Linked DNA regions of Cupriavidus necator. The protein of the gene in region 2 interacts with the protein of the main gene of each other region in a pairwise test. Links are inferred from orthologs where the notes say so. Each region holds a gene or a part of one and is shown on either strand. Other genes may lie near its edges.

Region 1 (5,277 bases), 960 kb from region 2 along the record:
ATAGGCGCCGATCAGCGGGTGGCCCACCACATACAGGTCGCCGATCGCATCCAGGATCTTGTGGCGCACGAACTCGTCGCCGTAGCGCAGCTCTTCATTGTTGAGCATGCGGTGCTCGTCCAGCACGATCGCGTTGTCCAGGCTGCCGCCGCGCGCCAGGCCCATCTCGCGCAGGGCTTCCACCTCGTGCGCAAAGCCGAAGGTGCGGGCGCGGGCAATCTCGCGCACGTAGCTGGTGTCGGCAAAGTCGATCGAGAAAGTCTGGCCGGTCTTGTCGACCGCCGGGTGGCGGAAGTCGATGGTGAACGACAGCTTGAAGCCGAAGAACGGCTCCAGCCGCGCCAGCTTGTCGCCCTCGCGCACTTCCACCGCTTTCTTGACGCGGATAAAGGTCTTCAGCGCGTTCTGCTCTTCAATGCCGGCCGACTGCAGCAGGAACACGAAGGACGCGGCGCTGCCGTCCATGATCGGGATTTCCTCGGCGTCGACATCGACATAGAGGTTGTCGATGCCCAGGCCCGCACAGGCCGACATCAGGTGCTCGACGGTCGAAACGCGCGCGCCATCCTTCTGCAGCACCGATGCCAGGCGCGTGTCGCCGATGGCCGACGCGGCCACGGGAATCTCGACGGCCTCGGGCAGGTCGACGCGGGTAAAGACGATGCCGGTGTCCGCCGGCGCGGGACGCAGGGTCAACGTGACCTTGCGTCCCGAGTGCAGGCCGATGCCAACGGTCTTTACCAGGGATTTGATGGTGCGCTGTTTGAGCATGACAGCCTCAACTATTATAAAAATCTATCGGGCAGCTTTTATGATTAAGGGATTTTACCACCACCTCAGGGGCGCTGCAGCCGGGTTTTGTTTCCGGCTGTTAACATCCCCTTAACAAGTTGCGTATTATCCACGTTTACCCGGATGACTGTGTCAGCCACGCAACGCCGCCAGCACTGCTTCGGCGCTGCTGACGCGGAATTCGCCCGGTGCCTCGACGTCGAGCCGGGTGACGACGCCGTCGTCGATCACCATCGCGTAGCGCTTGGAGCGCACGCCCATGCCGCGCGCGCCCAGGTCCTGGTCCAGGCCCAGCGCGCGGGTCCACTCGGCGCTGCCGTCGGCCATCATGCGCACCGTGCCGCCAGTCTGCTGTTCACGGCCCCAGGCGCCCATCACGAAGGCGTCGTTGACCGACACGCACCAGACCTCGTCGACGCCGGCCTCGCGCAGCGCCGCGGCGTGCTGCACAAAGCCCGGCACATGCTTGGCCGAGCAGGTCGGCGTAAAAGCGCCGGGCAGGCCGAACACCACGATCTTGCGGCCGCGGACCAGGTCCGCCACCTTGAAGGCATTGGGGCCGAGCGCACAGCCGTTGCCTTCGGTTTCGAAGAATTCCTGCAGCGTGGCGTCGGGGACGCGGGAACCGACAGTGATCATGGGTCGTGGTCCTTCTGGGTTTTCTGAAGAATAGTCCGGATGCCGGGGCGCAGACGCCCGCACTCAGTCAGACGGGCAATCTCAAGATCATAGGCGCCTTGCCCGCATTGCCAAAGCCGGGTCACATCCGGTGACATCCGGCGCGGATCCGATACACCTTGCTACAAAGACCTTGCTACAAAGACGTCCGCGCGGCGCACCTCTTGGGTGCGCCGCGCGGACGCTGATACATCCCGACCGGGAAGGCGGGAAACCAGTCCGGGGAGGCGGCCAGCGGCACGCCAGTCCCGGCGGGATGCGGGTGAAGCTCAGTCCGGCGCAGGCGCGGCGCCGCCAGCAGCCCGGCGGTTCACGTCAGTCCATGCAAGGCACGCGCGGATGGGGAGCGCACGTGCATCGCGACAAGGCGACGCGTTCCGTCAGGCGGCCGGTGGAGGCACCGATGCCGCGCCAGGCAGGGCTCAGTCTGCCTGCTTGCGCAGGAAGGCCGGGATGTCGTACGTATCCACACCCTTTTCCTGCAGCGCCGCCACGTGAGCCGACGCCGACTCACGCGAGCTGCGCCACACTGCCGGCGTATCCAGGTTGCTGTAGTCCGGCGAGCTGTGCGTGGCCGCGGCGGCGGTCATGTTGGCCATCATCTGCACCGGCATGTTGTCCGTGCCGGTCTTGAGCAGGGTCATCGGCTGTTGCTTCTTGGCCGAGCGGCCCAGGCCCGTGGCCACCACCGTCACGCGCAGCGCATCGCTCATCGAGTCATCGTACACCGTACCGAAGATCACGGTCGCATCTTCCGCCGCGTAGCTGCGGATGGTGTTCATGACTTCCTTGGTTTCCGACAGCTTCAGCGAACGGCTGGCGGTGATGTTGACCAGCACGCCGCGCGCGCCGGACAGGTCAACGCCTTCCAGCAGCGGGCTGGCAACGGCCTGCTCGGCTGCCAGGCGGGCGCGGTCCACGCCCGACACGGTGGCCGTCCCCATCATGGCCTTGCCCTGCTCGCCCATCACCGTCTTCACGTCTTCGAAGTCGACGTTCACCAGGCCGTCAACGTTGATGATCTCGGCAATGCCGGCCACCGCGTTGTGCAGCACGTCGTCGGCGCACTGGAAGCACTTGTCCATCTCGGCGTCGTCGCCCATCACTTCGAACAGCTTCTCGTTGAGCACCACGATCAGCGAGTCGACGCTTGATTCCAGCTCGCTGGAACCGTGTTCGGCCACCTTGGCGCGGCGCGCGCCTTCGAAGTCGAACGGCTTGCTGACCACGCCCACGGTCAGGATGCCCATCTCCTTGGCCACTTGCGCGACGATCGGCGCGGCGCCCGTGCCGGTGCCGCCGCCCATGCCGGCAGTGATGAAGACCATGTGCGCGCCGCGCAGGGAGTCGGCGATCTGATCACGGGCCGATTCGGCGCAGTTGCGGCCGACTTCCGGCTTGGCGCCAGCGCCCAGGCCCGTATTGCCAAGTTGCAGCACGCGCGAAGCGCTCGAACGCTTGAGCGCCTGGGCATCGGTGTTCATGCAGATGAATTCGACGCCTTGCACGCCGCGGCTGATCATGTGCTGCACGGCGTTACCGCCCGCACCGCCCACGCCGACCACCTTGATGATGGTGCCGTCCTGCACTTCCGTTTCGATCATGTCAAAGTCCATCACTGCCTCCGAGAAAAATCAGTCCCCAGACGATGCAGCCTCCCCGCCGCAACCCCTGGTTTCTGAACAAGAAACCAATAAAAAGAAAACCAGAAAACTTCCACTCGGCACACAGGCCTGTCCGGTAGACCGCCCTGCCTGCGCGCCGTTGCATCGTCAGCGCGTCAATTTCCGCATTGATCAGAAATTGCCGACAAACCATTCCTTCATGCGGGTCCACACCTGCTTGACCGACCCGCTCTGCACCGCCACCTTGCGTCCGCGCATGCGTTGCACACGGCCTTCCAGCAGCAGGCCCATCACGGTCGCGTAGCGCGGGCTCTTCACCACCTCGTGCAGGTTGCCGCGGTACTCCGGCACACCCACGCGCACGGGCTTGAGGAAGATGTCCTCGCCCAGCTCGACCATGCCCGGCATCATCGCGGTACCACCGGTGATGACCACGCCGGACGACAACAGTTCTTCATAGCCCGACTCGCGCACCACCTGGTGCACCAGCGAGTACAGCTCTTCGATGCGCGGCTCGATCACCGCGGCCAGCGCCTGGCGGCTGAGCGTGCGCGTGCCACGGTCGCCCACGCCCGGCACTTCGATCATGTCGTCCGGGTCGGCGATCGCCTGCTTGGCGATGCCGTACTGGATCTTGATGTCCTCGGCATCTGGCGTCGGCGTGCGCAGCGCCATCGCGATGTCGTTGGTGATCTGGTCGCCGGCGATAGGGATCACGGCCGTATGGCGGATCGCGCCTTCGCTGAAGATGGCGATGTCGGTGGTGCCGCCGCCGATGTCGACCAGCACCACGCCCAGTTCCTTCTCGTCCTCGGTCAGCACCGCCAGGCTCGAAGCCAGCGGCTGCAGGATCAGGTCGTGCACTTCCAGGCCGCAGCGGCGCACGCACTTGACGATGTTCTGCGCGGCGCTGACCGCGCCGGTGACGATATGCACCTTCACTTCCAGGCGGATGCCGCTCATGCCGATGGGCTCGCGCACGTCCTCCTGGCCGTCGATGATGAATTCCTGCGTCAGGATGTGCAGGATCTGCTGGTCGGTCGGGATATTGACCGCCTTGGCGGTCTCGATCACGCGCGCCACATCGGTCTGCGTGACCTCCTTGTCCTTGATCGCCACCATGCCGCTGGAGTTGAAGCTGCGGATGTGGCTGCCGGCAATGCCGGTGAAGACCTCCGAAATCTTGCAGTCGGCCATCAGCTCGGCCTCTTCCAGCGCCTTCTGGATCGACTGCACGGTGGCCTCGATATTGACCACGACCCCTTTCTTCAGACCCTTGGACTCTGACTGGCCCATCCCGATCACCTCGTAGCTGCCGTCGGGGCGCAGTTCTGCGACCACCGCCGCCACCTTCGAGGTGCCGATATCGAGACCGACCAACAGGTCCTTGTATTCCTTGCTCATCGGGTTTTCTCCGCGTTCTTGCTCTTCAGTCGCGTCGGATTGTTGTTGGAAGTACCTGAAACCGCTGCTGCCGCCGGCGCCGGCTTGGCCGCCTTCGCTGCTTTCGCCGCCTTCTCCGCCCTGACCGCCGCTGCGATCTGCGCCTCGGTCAGGAAGCGGGCATTGGCGGCGCGGATGGCAAAGCCGTTGGGATAACGCAAGTCGGCATACTCGATCTGGCTGCCCCATTGCTGGGTGACCTGCGGCCAGGCCGCGACGAAGCGCCGGACCCGCTGGTCCATCGCCACGCGATCCTCATCGTTCTGCTCGCGGCCCAGTTCGACCTCCATGCCGTTGGACAGCTTCGCGCGCCACGCATAGCGGCCAGACAGGGCCACCGCCAGCGGCTCGGCCTTGAGCGGCTTGAACCACTGGCGCATGACCTCGAGCTTCTCGATCACATCGCCCTCGCTGTCCGGCGGCCCGTCCAGCGCCAGCAGCTGTGCGTCTTCTTCCGCCTCGGCGGTGTTGGCGACAAAGACCTCGCCATAGGTATTGATCAGGCGCCCGCTGTCGGGCGTGCCCCAGGTGCCCAGCGCCTCGTGTTCCTCGACCTCGACCGCCAGGCCGTTGGGCCATTCGCGCCGCACGCTGGCGCGCCGCACCCAGGGCACCGACTCGAATGCCTGCCGGGCCGCGTTCAGGTCCAGCGTGAAGAAATTGCCGGTCAGCTTGCCCAGCGCGCTGGCACGCACGCTGGGCGCGTTCACGTGGCGCAGGGCGCCGCCGTCCAGCGGGC
Region 2 (4,916 bases):
GTAGTCGCAGCGGCGTGCCAGCTCGCGGTACACCGCGACCAGTTCCTGCACCTGCGACACCTTGCACGACAGGATGATCTGGTCGCCCGGCAGGCCGATTTCCTCGGCCTTCTTGGCCGAGTCGATGGCCGAGGTGATCAGCGCCTCGATCATCACGCTCTGCGCCGGCCACGGCTCGGCGCGCCCGGCGTTCTCGTCCATGATCCGTGCCAGCAGGTCCTGGTCCAGGCTGCCCCAGTTCACGCCGATGCGCACCGGCTTGTGGTAGCGGCACGCCATCTCGATCATCTGCGCGAACTGCGTGTCGCGCTTGGCGCCCTGGCCGACATTGCCGGGGTTGATCCGGTACTTGGACAGCGCCTCGGCACAGGCCGGATAGTCCTGCAGCAGCTTGTGGCCGTTGTAGTGGAAGTCGCCCACCAGCGGCACGTCCACGCCCATGCGGTCGAGCTGCTCGCGGATCGACGGCACCGCGGCGGCGGCCTCGGGCGTGTTCACCGTGATGCGCACGATCTCCGAGCCCGCACGCGCCAGTTCCTTGACCTGGATGGCCGTGCCGATGGCGTCGACCGTATCCGTGTTGGTCATCGACTGCACGCGCACCGGCGCACCGCCGCCAATGGTCACCACATTGTCGCCCCACGCAACGCGCGCCTGGCGCGTCTGGCGGCGCGGCAGCGGACCGGGCAGGACCGGGAGACAGAGCTGTTGGTTCATAGCGTTACCACCTTGCAAAGACGCACCTCGCGCCCGCGTCAGGGCAGCGTCAGGCGCGCCACGTTGTTGCGGTTGGCTGCCTTCAGGTCGACCGGCGTGCCATTGCGCGTCAGCGACTCGACGCCCTTGACGTTGCCGATCACCACCTTGTATGGGGCCGTGCCGCCACCGGCCACGGTCTGGCCAGCCTTGGCGGTACCGCCCATGACGATCTTGCCGCTATTGTCCCGGATCTCATACCAGGTATCGGCGGCAAAACGGATCTGCAGTTCGCCCTCTCCTGCTGGCGCAGCCGGTGCCGCGGCAGCTGCAGGCGCGGAAGCGGCTGCGGGCGCCAGCGCGGCCACGGGGGCCGCGGCGGCACTGGCCGGAGCGGTTTCGGCAGACGGCGCCGGCGAATCGCTGGCGGCCATGACCGGCGGCAGCACCGCCGTCACGGTGCCGGCTTCCGTGCTCTGGATCACGGCAGGCGCTTCAGCCGTTACGGTCTCGGCAGCGCTGCTGCGCGCATCGATCCATGCGCGGATATGGTCAAGCCCGAACCAGCCGCCCGCGGCCACCAGCACGGCCACCAGCGCCAGCCAGACCCAGCGGCCGCCGTTGCCGCCCGAGCGGAAGCGGTTGCGGTCGTCGAAGGCCGCATTGATGCCACCTTCGCGCTGCCGGGCAATTTCCGCCACCTGCGCCACCGGGCGCGGCTGGAAGCGTGCCAGCAGCGGGTCGATGTCGACGTGCAGCATGCGCGCATAGGCACGCATCACGCCCTTGGCGAAGGTCACGTCGGGCAGTGCCTGCAGGTTGCCGGCCTCGATCGCGCGCAGCTTGCCTGCAGCCACCTTCAGGCGCGCGCTGACGTCTTCCACCGACATGCGCTGCGCCTCGCGCTCGCGCGCCAGCGCTGCGCCGATCTCGCGTGCGGCAGCTTCGCGTTCTCCTTCGTGCGCGCCCCCGCCGACTTGTTGCGTCGGTACGGCCTGGCCTGCGGCGCGGTCGTGCTCACTCATCCCATGCTCCTTGTTCGTAGGCGGTCAACTCACGCGAGTCGGGGAAGCGGCTGCGCAGTTGCGCCCCAAGCGCATCCTGCGTGCGGCTGTCGCCCTGACGGTGGGCAATGCGCGCTCCCAGCCAGAGGGATTGCGCATTGACATATTGGCTGTTGTTGACGCGCTGGATATATTGCCGGGCCTGCGCGAAGTCGCCGCGCCGGTAGAAGACCAGCGCGAGGTTGGTGTTGGCCACCGGGTTGTTGCGGTCGTAGCCGAGCGCGGCCTTCAGGTTCTTTTCCGCTTCGGCGCTGTGGCCCTGGCGCAGTTCGCACGCGCCCAGGCTGATCAGCGGCTTGGCGGGGCCGCCTGCTGACGGCGCCGCCATCGCGCGCTGCAGCATCGGCACGGCCTCGCCGTAGCGCCCTTCCTGGCACAGGAACCAGCCGTAGTTGTTGAGCAGGTCGCCGTCGTTGGCACGCATCGACACCGCCGTGCGGAAGCTGTCGTCGGCCAGCGTGCGCTCATTCATGTTCATGTAGATCAGCGCGCGCACATGGTAGGCATCGGCAAGCGCCGGATCGATGGCAATGGCCTGCTTGATCTCGTCAAGGGCGACCGCGTTCTGGCCGGCCTCCAGATAGTTGGTGGCGAGCTGCAGCCGGATGCCGGCACGGCGCCTTGCATCGGTCTGGTCGGAAGCGGTCTGGGGATCCTGCGCCGGCGCATGCGGCAGCTGGCAGCCGGACAACATCAGCAGCCCCAGCAGGGCCGCAGCGATCAGACGGATCATGCAGGGCGAACCTCCCGAGGCTGGCCGGAAGCAGCGACCGGCACCAGTGGCGTGATCTTGCCGAACTTGCCGCGCTCGACCAGGCGCGTGCGGTCCTTCACCTCACCGGCAAGCTGGCCGCAGGCGGCGTCGATATCGTCGCCGCGGGTCTTGCGGATGGTGGTCACGATCCCTGCGTCCATCAGCACCTGCGCAAAGCGCCGGATCTGATCGTTGTTGGAGCGCTTCAGGCCCGATTCGGGGAAGGGATTGAACGGGATCAGGTTGAACTTGCACGGCACGTCGGCCACAAGCTTCAGCAGTTCCCGCGCATGCTCGACGCCGTCGTTGACGCCGTCCAGCATGCAGTATTCGAAAGTAATGAAATCGCGCGGCGCGAATTCCAGGTAGCGGCGGCATGCCGCCATCAGTTCGGCCAGCGGGTACTTCTTGTTCAGCGGCACCAGCACGTCGCGCAAGGCGTCATTGGACGCGTGCAGCGACACGGCGAGAGCCACCGGGAGATCCTTGGACAGCCGGTCCATCATCGGCACCACGCCGGAGGTGGACAGCGTCACGCGGCGGCGCGACAGGCCGTAGGCGTTGTCGTCGAGCATCAGGCGCATGGCCGGCACGACAGCATCGTAGTTCAGCAGCGGCTCGCCCATGCCCATCATCACCACGTTGGAGATAACGCGGTCGTCCTTGGGGCCGCGGCCCAGTTGTTCGCGCATGGCGAACTCCGCCATCCACAGCTGGCCGATGATTTCACCGGTGCTGAGGTTGCGCGAGAAGCCTTGCTTGCCGGTGGAACAGAAGCGGCAGTTGACGGCGCACCCTGCCTGCGAGGAAACGCACAGCGTGCCGCGCGTTTCCTCGGGGATGTAGACCGTTTCCACCGCGTTGCCCTGGCCCACGTCGAGCAGCCACTTGCGCGTGCCGTCGGCCGACAGGTGGTCGGTAATGGCGGCAGGCGCGCGGATCTCGGCCCGCGTCGCGAGCTTTTCGCGCAGCGACTTGGCGAGATCCGACATGGCGTCGAAGCGGCTGGCACCGTAGTGGTGGATCCAGCGTTGCAGTTGCCGCGCACGGAACGGCTTCTCGCCGAGCTCGCCGCAATAAGCGGTGAGCGCGTCCGCGTCGAGGTCGAGCAGGTTGACGAGAGCGTTCATGGCGGCAAACTCAGCTTCGGTGTCAGTCTAGTCCTGGCAGCAGCGCCGGACAATCAGCGGCTGTAGACGTTCATGCCCGGGAAGAAGAACGACACTTCCACGGCAGCCGTTTCAGCGGCGTCCGAGCCGTGCACGGCGTTGGCGTCGATGCTGTCGGCAAAATCGGCGCGGATGGTGCCCTTCTCGGCCTTCTTAGGGTCGGTGGCGCCCATCAGGTCACGGTTCTTGGCGATGGCGTTCTCGCCTTCCAGGGCCTGGATCATGACCGGGCCGGAAACCATGAAATCCACCAGGTCCTTGAAGAACGGACGCTCCTTGTGGACAGCGTAGAACTGCTCGGCTTCGCCGCGCGACAGGTGCACCATCTTGGCAGCAACGATCTTCAGGCCGGCGGCCTCGAAACGGGCGTAGATCTGGCCAATGACATTCTTGGCCACGGCATCCGGCTTGATAATCGACAGGGTGCGTTCGATCGCCATGAAAAACTCCGAAAAATGAAGGGGTTACAAATGGATTAAACGTGCGATTCTAGCACGAAGACTATGACCCTTTCGAGGGTCTTCCCTGCTCTGGCGTGTGTCGGGCCGCCCTTGCCGCACAACCGGTCGCAAAGTGCGCCAATGAGCACATTACAACCTTGTCATGCCAGGAACACGCCGCCCCGGCTAACATCCAATGTGAGCGGCACCGAACGGCGCAAAGCATGCAATAGGTGACTCATGAGTTACCTCGCCCTTGCAATTTAGCCTCCCAGGTGCCACATTGACGATGGTTCCGTCCGGGTTCCATACGAATCTTCGCATCCGAAGCCTCGCAGCCCGGCGCCTCACCGTTTTGAGACAGGAGTCACCATGGATAACAAGCTGAACACCTACGGTTTCGGCAACAGTGCGTCGACCGTCACTGACGTCGTCGTTCGCAACCGGGTCTTGCGCAACACTTACTGGCTGCTGGCCCTCTCGATGATCCCCACCGTGCTCGGCGCGTGGATCGGCGTGGCCACCGGCTTCAGCTTCATGGCGGGCAACCCGTTCCTGTCGCTGATCCTGTTCCTGGGCATTGCGTTCGGGTTCTTCTACGGTATCGAGAAGACCAAGAACAGCAGCATGGGCGTGGTCCTGCTGCTGGCCTTCACGTTCTTCATGGGGCTAATGCTGTCGCGGCTGATCGGCGTGACGCTGCAGTTCTCCAACGGGCCGGCGCTGATCATGTATGCCTTTGGCGGCACGGCGGCGGTATTCGGCGCAATGGCGACCATCGCCACGGTCAGCA

What was found.
Region 1: the proteins of rlmN (region 2) and ftsZ interact in binary tests that used the Escherichia coli proteins (3 or more experiments, as listed by UniProt). The link is inferred for Cupriavidus necator from one-to-one orthologs.

The regions. Positions count from the first base shown.
Region 1 is NZ_CP066018.1:2,030,728-2,036,004, reverse strand. Bases 990-3,779 are described here. They hold ftsZ (cell division protein FtsZ), read right to left. Parts: upstream 3,087-3,779; coding sequence 1,893-3,086; downstream 990-1,892. Other genes in these bases: ftsA (cell division protein FtsA), read right to left, coding at 3,267-3,779; I6H87_RS09495 (peroxiredoxin), read right to left, coding at 990-1,431. Also shown: lpxC (UDP-3-O-acyl-N-acetylglucosamine deacetylase), read right to left, coding at 1-771; more of I6H87_RS09495, read right to left, coding at 925-989; more of ftsA, read right to left, coding at 3,780-4,499; I6H87_RS09480 (cell division protein FtsQ/DivIB), read right to left, coding at 4,496-5,277. UniProt on the Escherichia coli protein: Essential cell division protein that forms a contractile ring structure (Z ring) at the future cell division site. The regulation of the ring assembly controls the timing and the location of cell division.
Region 2 is NZ_CP066018.1:2,991,880-2,996,795, reverse strand. The notes cover bases 1,568-4,519. They hold rlmN (dual-specificity RNA methyltransferase RlmN), read right to left. Parts: upstream 3,645-4,519; coding sequence 2,490-3,644; downstream 1,568-2,489. Other genes in these bases: I6H87_RS13995 (Bax inhibitor-1/YccA family protein), read left to right, coding at 4,496-4,519; ndk (nucleoside-diphosphate kinase), read right to left, coding at 3,698-4,123; pilW (type IV pilus biogenesis/stability protein PilW), read right to left, coding at 1,714-2,493; I6H87_RS14015 (RodZ domain-containing protein), read right to left, coding at 1,568-1,721. Also shown: ispG (flavodoxin-dependent (E)-4-hydroxy-3-methylbut-2-enyl-diphosphate synthase), read right to left, coding at 1-717; more of I6H87_RS14015, read right to left, coding at 756-1,567; more of I6H87_RS13995, read left to right, coding at 4,520-4,916.